2 regions of the Mycobacterium sp. E1715 genome follow, and region 1 is predicted to be linked to the other one. Evidence: predicted binding sites of a transcription regulator. Region 1 holds the regulator's gene; the other holds the start of a gene.
The links. Region 1 encodes LexA, which represses DNA repair genes until DNA is damaged. Its sites were predicted from a motif close to CGAACANNTGTTCG; they were not measured.
Positions count from the first base shown of each region.

Region 2: a site for LexA is predicted at 1,308-1,321, ahead of cofD (2-phospho-L-lactate transferase). Genes of this name have one in related genera too.

Region 1 is NZ_LZJJ01000123.1:23,475-26,879, reverse strand. Features, by position in the region: gene nrdR (transcriptional regulator NrdR) at 1-454, opposite strand, end outside; gene A9X03_RS06680 (LysM peptidoglycan-binding domain-containing protein) at 582-1,076, opposite strand; gene lexA (transcriptional repressor LexA) at 1,366-2,064, shown strand; gene A9X03_RS06670 (LGFP repeat-containing protein) at 2,074-3,405, opposite strand, start outside.
Region 2 is NZ_LZJJ01000316.1:6,634-10,038, forward strand. Features, by position in the region: gene A9X03_RS16020 (DUF3499 domain-containing protein) at 1-258, opposite strand, end outside; gene A9X03_RS16025 (metallopeptidase family protein) at 432-854, shown strand; gene A9X03_RS16030 (WhiB family transcriptional regulator) at 870-1,208, opposite strand; gene cofD (2-phospho-L-lactate transferase) at 1,562-2,563, shown strand; partial or broken gene A9X03_RS16040 (coenzyme F420-0:L-glutamate ligase) at 2,560-3,405, shown strand, end outside.

The DNA.
Region 1 (3,405 bases):
TCGTGACCTGGCGGTGTTCGCGCAGGGCCTGGATCTCGCGTTCGAAATCGTCTGCGGATTCGAAGGACCGATACACCGACGCGAACCGCAGGTACGCCACCTCGTCGAGGTCGCGCAGCGGCCCGAGGATGGCCAGGCCGACCTCATGGCTGGCCACCTCCGGCGAGCCCGCGGCCCGCACCGTGTCCTCGACCTGCTGGGCCAGCAGGTTCAGCGCGTCGTCGTCCACCTGGCGGCCCTGGCAGGCCCGGCGGACACCGCTGATGACCTTCTCCCTGCTGAAGGGCTCGGTGACTCCGCTGCGTTTGACCACGGCCAGCACCGCGGTCTCCACCGTGGTGAAACGGCGCCCGCATTCGGGGCATGATCGGCGGCGCCGAATGGCCTGCCCCTCATCGGTTTCCCTCGAGTCGATCACCCGGGAATCGGGATGACGGCAGAACGGGCAATGCATGACCGCTCCTTCGCCGTGCCGTCAACCTGATACCGCAGCACTTCGAGCGTACCCGCGCGCTCACCTGCGCGGGTAATGGCTCAGCGAAGGGTTGGTGGGCGCCGCTCGGCAGTTAGCGGGGCGGTCGTCAGCCGACCGGAGCGATCAAGGTCTGGCCCGCGACCAGGTTCGGCGAGTTCATGTCGTTGAGTTCGCGGATGCGGTCGGCGACCTGGCGGGCGGGCGCGTCCGGCGCCACCCGGCGAGCCACGTCTTGCAGCGACTCCCCCGCCTCCACGCGCACGACGGCCAGGCGGTCCGGGACGTGCGCGGCCGAGCTGCCGGAGTCACCGTTGAGCACCTGACCGACGTTGCCGACCAAGCCCAGCCACAGCGTGATCGCGCCGGCGGCCAGGGCCAGCCAGATCGTGGTCGTCACCGTGACGGGGCGCTTGCGGTGCGGCGCGGCGGACACCGCGAGGCCGGTGCCGTAGTGGCGCGTGGGCGCGCCCGCCGGCCTCGAGGGGCCGGGGCGGCGGGACCGGGCCAGCCCGTCGCGGCCGTAACGAAGCCCCGGGACGGGTCCGTTGACCGGACGCCGAGGGCTGCTGGTACGCGGCGCCAGCGTGTGCATGGTTGTCATCTGCGTTCCTCCGGTCAACTTGATTCGCTCAGCTGTTCGACTGTATCGCTCGTGTGTTCGAATTCCGAACATGTGAGCGAAGCGTGTCGCACGAGTCGAACGCTAGACCACGCCACCGACAAGTGCGTGGCCGCTAGAGCTGACATGCGATCGAAATACCCGATCTGCCGAAGAGTTACACCTTTGTGATTCACGACTTCGGCGCGGCTTTTCGCCGACGGGCGGATGGGCGACACGCTACTCGAACACATGTTTGATTCTTGGGCGCGGTGGGGTTACATTCAGTGCCATGAGCGACAGCAGCGACACCCCATCGGCCGGCACGGGCGGCCGGTTGCACGCCGTGGATTCATCGCTGACCGAACGTCAGCGCACCATCTTGAACGTCATTCGCGCGTCGGTCACCAGCCGCGGCTACCCGCCGAGCATCCGGGAGATCGGCGACGCCGTCGGCCTGACGTCGACGTCATCCGTGGCCCATCAGCTGCGCACCCTGGAGCGCAAGGGTTACCTGCGTCGGGACCCGAACCGTCCGCGGGCGGTCGACGTCCGCGGCGCCGACGACGACGTGGCGGCGCCGGCAACCGACGTCGCCGGCTCCGACGCCCTGCCGGAACCGACCTTCGTGCCGGTCCTCGGGCGCATCGCCGCCGGTGGACCGATCCTCGCCGAGGAGGCGGTCGAGGACGTGTTCCCGCTGCCGCGCGAGCTGGTCGGCGAGGGCACGCTGTTCCTGCTCAAGGTCGTCGGCGATTCCATGGTCGAGGCGGCGATCTGCGACGGCGACTGGGTGGTGGTGCGCCAGCAGAACGTCGCCGACAACGGCGACATCGTCGCGGCCATGCTCGACGGGGAAGCCACCGTGAAGACGTTCAAGCGCGCGGGCGGTCAGGTATGGCTGATGCCGCACAACCCGGCATTCGACCCGATTCCCGGCAACGAGGCGACCGTGCTGGGCAAGGTCGTCACGGTGATCCGCAAGGTCTAGCCCGGCGGGTCAGTCCGCCTTGACGAAGCCGTTGGCCTGCGCGACTTCTTCGCTGGCCAGCCAGATTTCGGCGAGGGTGTCGTGGTAGAGCTCGCTGCCCGGTGTGTAGTACAGCCCGAAGCGGGCGCTTGCCTTGATCGGGTATCCGTCGGGCACCTGGTAGGGGTCGTCCAACGGTAGGTGGATGGTCGGGCGCCCGGGCGTGCCTGCCCCCGCGCCGCTGTCCTCGTCGTCGGCGGCCGCGTGCCGTCCGCCCCGCTGCCCGGATGCGACGACGGCCGCGGCGGCGGCCTCCGGCGCGGCGGTTTCCGGCGGGGTAGCTTCCGGCGGGGTGTCGTCCGCAGCGGCGGCGTCGGCACCAGTGGCCTCGGCGACATCCGCCGGAACATGCGGCACGGCCACATCCGGATACTCGGGCTCGGGAGCCGCGGCTTCGGGGGCGGCGTCCTCGTATTCGGCGTCCGGCGGCGTGTGCGGCACCGCGACGTCGAGGTACTCGGCATCCACGTACCCCTCGTCCCCGCGAGCGGCCTCCGGGTGGGCGGGCTCGTGCGCGTCGTCGGTGTACTCGGCTTCGGCGTACTCGGCTTCGACGTACTCGGCCTCGGCGTAATCCGCTTCGGGATAACCGGATTCGGCGTAATCCGCTTCGCCGTATTCGGATTCGGCGTATTCGGGTTGGGCATAGCCGGATTCCGTTTCGGGATAGCCCGCCTCCGACAGGGCCGTCGGTGAGACCGCGGCGAAGGAGTCGGTGTCCACCGCGTCGGGGTCCTGCTCCTCGTCCCCGTAGCCACCCTCGTCCGCACCGCGCCGCCGCCAGCTGACCCGCCCGGCGGCCTCGGCTTCGGGCGTCTCGGACTGCCCGTCGAAGTGTTCGGCGCCGACGTCGTCGGGCCCCCAGTGCTGGTCGCCCACCGGCTCGTAACCAAGGTCGAGGTCGCGGTGCGGCTCGTAGCCGGCACCGGCACGCGCGGCGCGCCGCCGGCGCCAACCGAGGGCCAACAGCCCGGCCAAGACGATCAGCACCAGCACCGGGATGCCGGCCAGCAGCCACCACCACTGCAACGCGAACTTCTTGGGGTGCGCGGGCGTCGCCGAGCTGCTCGGCTGGTTCTGGCCCGACACCTGCAGGCCCGACAGCAACGGCGCGAGATTGGCCGGGTCGGTGCTGAACGTGTTCTTCGCCCGGTTCCACGAGATCTTGCCGCCGACGAACTGCTGGGAGACCACGTCGCCGTCCACCGACTGGTCGCCGACGGGCGCACCCAGCTTGCCCGTCGGCCCCCGGAGCTTGTCCCACGCCGCCTTCATGGCGCCGCGCACCACGAACGCGCCGTG
Region 2 (3,405 bases), on a different contig from region 1:
CGCGTCGGCGAGGGCGACCAGGTCGTCCTCGTCGGGGTGCGTGGGCTCAGCATGCAGGGGACCGGCGTGGCGCACGAGATCCCATCCGCGGGGTGCGGTGATCCGGCCGGCATGGCCGACGCACAGGTCCCACGAATGCGGCTCCCGCGCGGTCGCGAGTGGCCCCACCACTGCCGTCGAGTCCGAGTAGACGAACGTCAAGGTCGCCACGGCGTAGTGCGGACACCCGGGCCGGCAACAGCGACGGGGAACGTTCACGAGCGAAAGGCTATCGTGCGCAAACGCCGGTGAAGCGCCGGACACGCGCAACCGGCGGGCCCCCGATGTTCAACCGTTACCATCGGCGCGTGGGCGATTCGCGCAGCTTCCCGCGGAGGGATCGGCCCCAGGGCCGATTCGCTTCCCACCGGTCCTCCCGCCGGGGCCGCGATGTGCGCGGCCCGCTGCTGCCGCCGACGGTGCCCGGGTGGCGCAGCCGGGCCGAGCGATTCGACATGGCGGTGCTGGAGGCCTACGAACCCATCGAGCGGAATTGGCAGGCGCGCCTCGCCGATCTCGACGTGGCGGTCGACGAGATTCCCCGCATCGCGGCCAAGGATCCCGACAGCGTGCAGTGGCCGCCGGAGGTCATCGCCGACGGGCCGATCCCGCTGGCGCGATTGATCCCGGCCGGTGTCGACGTCCGCGGCAACGCCACGCGGGCGCGAATCGTTTTGTTCCGCAAGCCGATTGAGCGACGGGCCAAGGACACCGTCGAGCTCGGTGATTTGTTGCACGAAATATTGGTGGCCCAGGTGGCCATCTACCTCGACGTGGAGCCGTCGATCATCGACCCGACGATCGACGACGAATGATGTTGCGGCGCGGCGTCAGATGATGCCGCGCTTGAGGCGGCGGCGCTCGCGCTCGGAGAGCCCGCCCCAAATGCCGAAGCGCTCGTCGTGCTCCAGGGCGTACTCCAGGCACTCGTGGCGTACCTCGCACCCCAGGCAGATCTTCTTGGCCTCGCGGGTGGAGCCGCCCTTCTCCGGGAAGAACGCCTCGGGATCGGTTTGGGCGCATAACGCCCGGTCCTGCCACTGGTCCGCGACGGGGGCCGGCATCGGCTCGGGTTCGAATGCGACTGGCGCATCAGGAACCACGGTCAAGTGCGGCCGGGCCGGTCGGACCGGCGCCGAGACGATGGGGGTGTGCGGCGTGCTCGCCATGACTCCTCGAAGATGTTCGTAAGACATACGGTCGTCCGCCTCCTCAGTTTGATTGAGAGAGTGAGTGGTTCCCACTATTTCTGATGTGTACAGACAATTCGAACAAGTGATCGAATCTCGGTCTGCGACACCGGAACCGGCCGGCCAACCGGGAAATGACACTGTTGTGATTAGACACGGGTTGACCAGCCGGGTCAAGCACTACGGCGCATTTCCATACCATCTCGTGACCGAATTACGGCGTTTCCGTTGTTTTGCGCATTCGGCGTGTCGATCACACCGACCACGACTACGCTTAAGGGCCGCGTAACGGCCCCGCCACCGCAAGGTCGCCGGGCAGTACTGTCGTCCACGTGAAGGTCACCGTTCTGGTCGGTGGGGTTGGCGGCGCCCGATTCCTGCTGGGGATTCAACAGCTGCTCGGGCTCGGTCAGTTCGGAACGCAACAGCACCCAGAAGCGGGAACCGGCAACCACGAACTTAACGCAATCGTCAACATCGGCGACGACGCTTGGATTCATGGACTGCGGGTCTGCCCGGATTTGGACACCTGCATGTACACCTTAGGTGGAGGGGTAGACCCGGAGCGCGGGTGGGGTCACCGCGACGAAACCTGGCACGCCAAAGAGGAATTGGCGCGCTACGGCGTGCAGCCGGACTGGTTCGGGCTCGGCGACCGGGATATCGCCACCCACCTGGTGCGCACCCAGATGCTCAACGCCGGCTACCCGCTGTCACAGATCACCACCGCGCTGTGCGACCGCTGGCAACCCGGCGCTCGATTGCTGCCGGCGAGCGACGACCGCTGCGAGACGCACGTGGTGATCACCGATCCCGACGACGGCACCCGCCGCGCGATCCACTTCCAGGAGTGGTGGGTGCGCTACCGGGCCGAGGTGCCCACGCACAGCTTCGCCTTCGTCGGCGCCGAAAAGGCCACCGCCACAAGTGAAGCGGTGGCGGCCATCGCCGACGCCGACGCCATCCTGCTGGCGCCGTCGAACCCGGTGGTCAGCGTCGGCGCCATCCTTGCGGTCCCCGGGATTCGCGCGGCGTTGCGCTCGGCGACCGCCCCGGTCGTCGGCTACTCCCCGATCATCGGTGGAAAACCCTTGCGCGGCATGGCCGATGCGTGCCTGTCGGTGATCGGGGTGGAATCCACCGCGGAGGCGGTCGGCCGGCACTACGGGGCGCGCGGCGGCACCGGGATACTGGACTGCTGGCTGGTGCACGAGGGCGATCACGCCGACATCGACGGCGTCGCGGTGACCGCCGTGCCGCTGTTGATGACCGACCCCAAGGCGACGGCCGAGATGGTGTGGGCCGGTCTCGAGCTCGCGGGCGTCACCCCATGACCGAACACGGCGCCGCCGCGGCGATCGAGATCCTGCCCGTGACCGGGCTTCCCGAGTTCCGGCCCGGCGACGACCTGAGCGCGGCGCTGGCCTCGGCCGCGCCCTGGCTGCGCGACCGCGACGTCGTCGTGGTGACCAGCAAGGTGGTGTCCAAGTGCGAGGGCCGGCTGGTGCCGGCCCCGCAGGACGCCGAGCAGCGCGACGAACTGCGCCGCAAGCTCGTCGACGACGAGGCCGTGCGGGTGCTGGCGCGCAAGGGCCGCACCCTGATCACCGAGAACCGCATCGGCCTGATCCAGGCCGCCGCGGGCGTGGACGGATCCAACGTGGGCCGCGACGAACTCGCGCTGCTGCCGGTCGACCCCGACGCCAGCGCCGCGGCGCTGCGGGCCGGGCTGCGCGAGCGACTGGGCGTCGACGTGGCGGTGGTCATCACCGACACGATGGGCCGCGCCTGGCGCAACGGCCAGATCGACGCCGCGGTGGGCTCGTCGGGTCTGGCTGTGCTGCACGGGTATTCGGGGGCCGTCGACCGGCACGGCAACGAGCTGGTGGTCACCGAGATCGCGGTCGCCGACGAGGTCGCGGCCGCGGCCGATCTGGTGAAGGGCAAGCTGACCGCCATGCCGGTCGCCGTGGTGCGCGGCCTCACGGTGGCCGACGACGGCTCGACGGCCCGGCAGCTGTTGCGGCCCGGCGAGGAGGACCTGTTCTGGCTCGGCACCGCCGAGGCCCTCGACATGGGGCGCCGGCAGGCCCAGCTGCTGCGCCGGTCCGTGCGCCGGTTCAGCGCCGAGCCCGTCGCGCCCGTGCTGATCGAAGACGCCGTCGCAGAAGCCCTC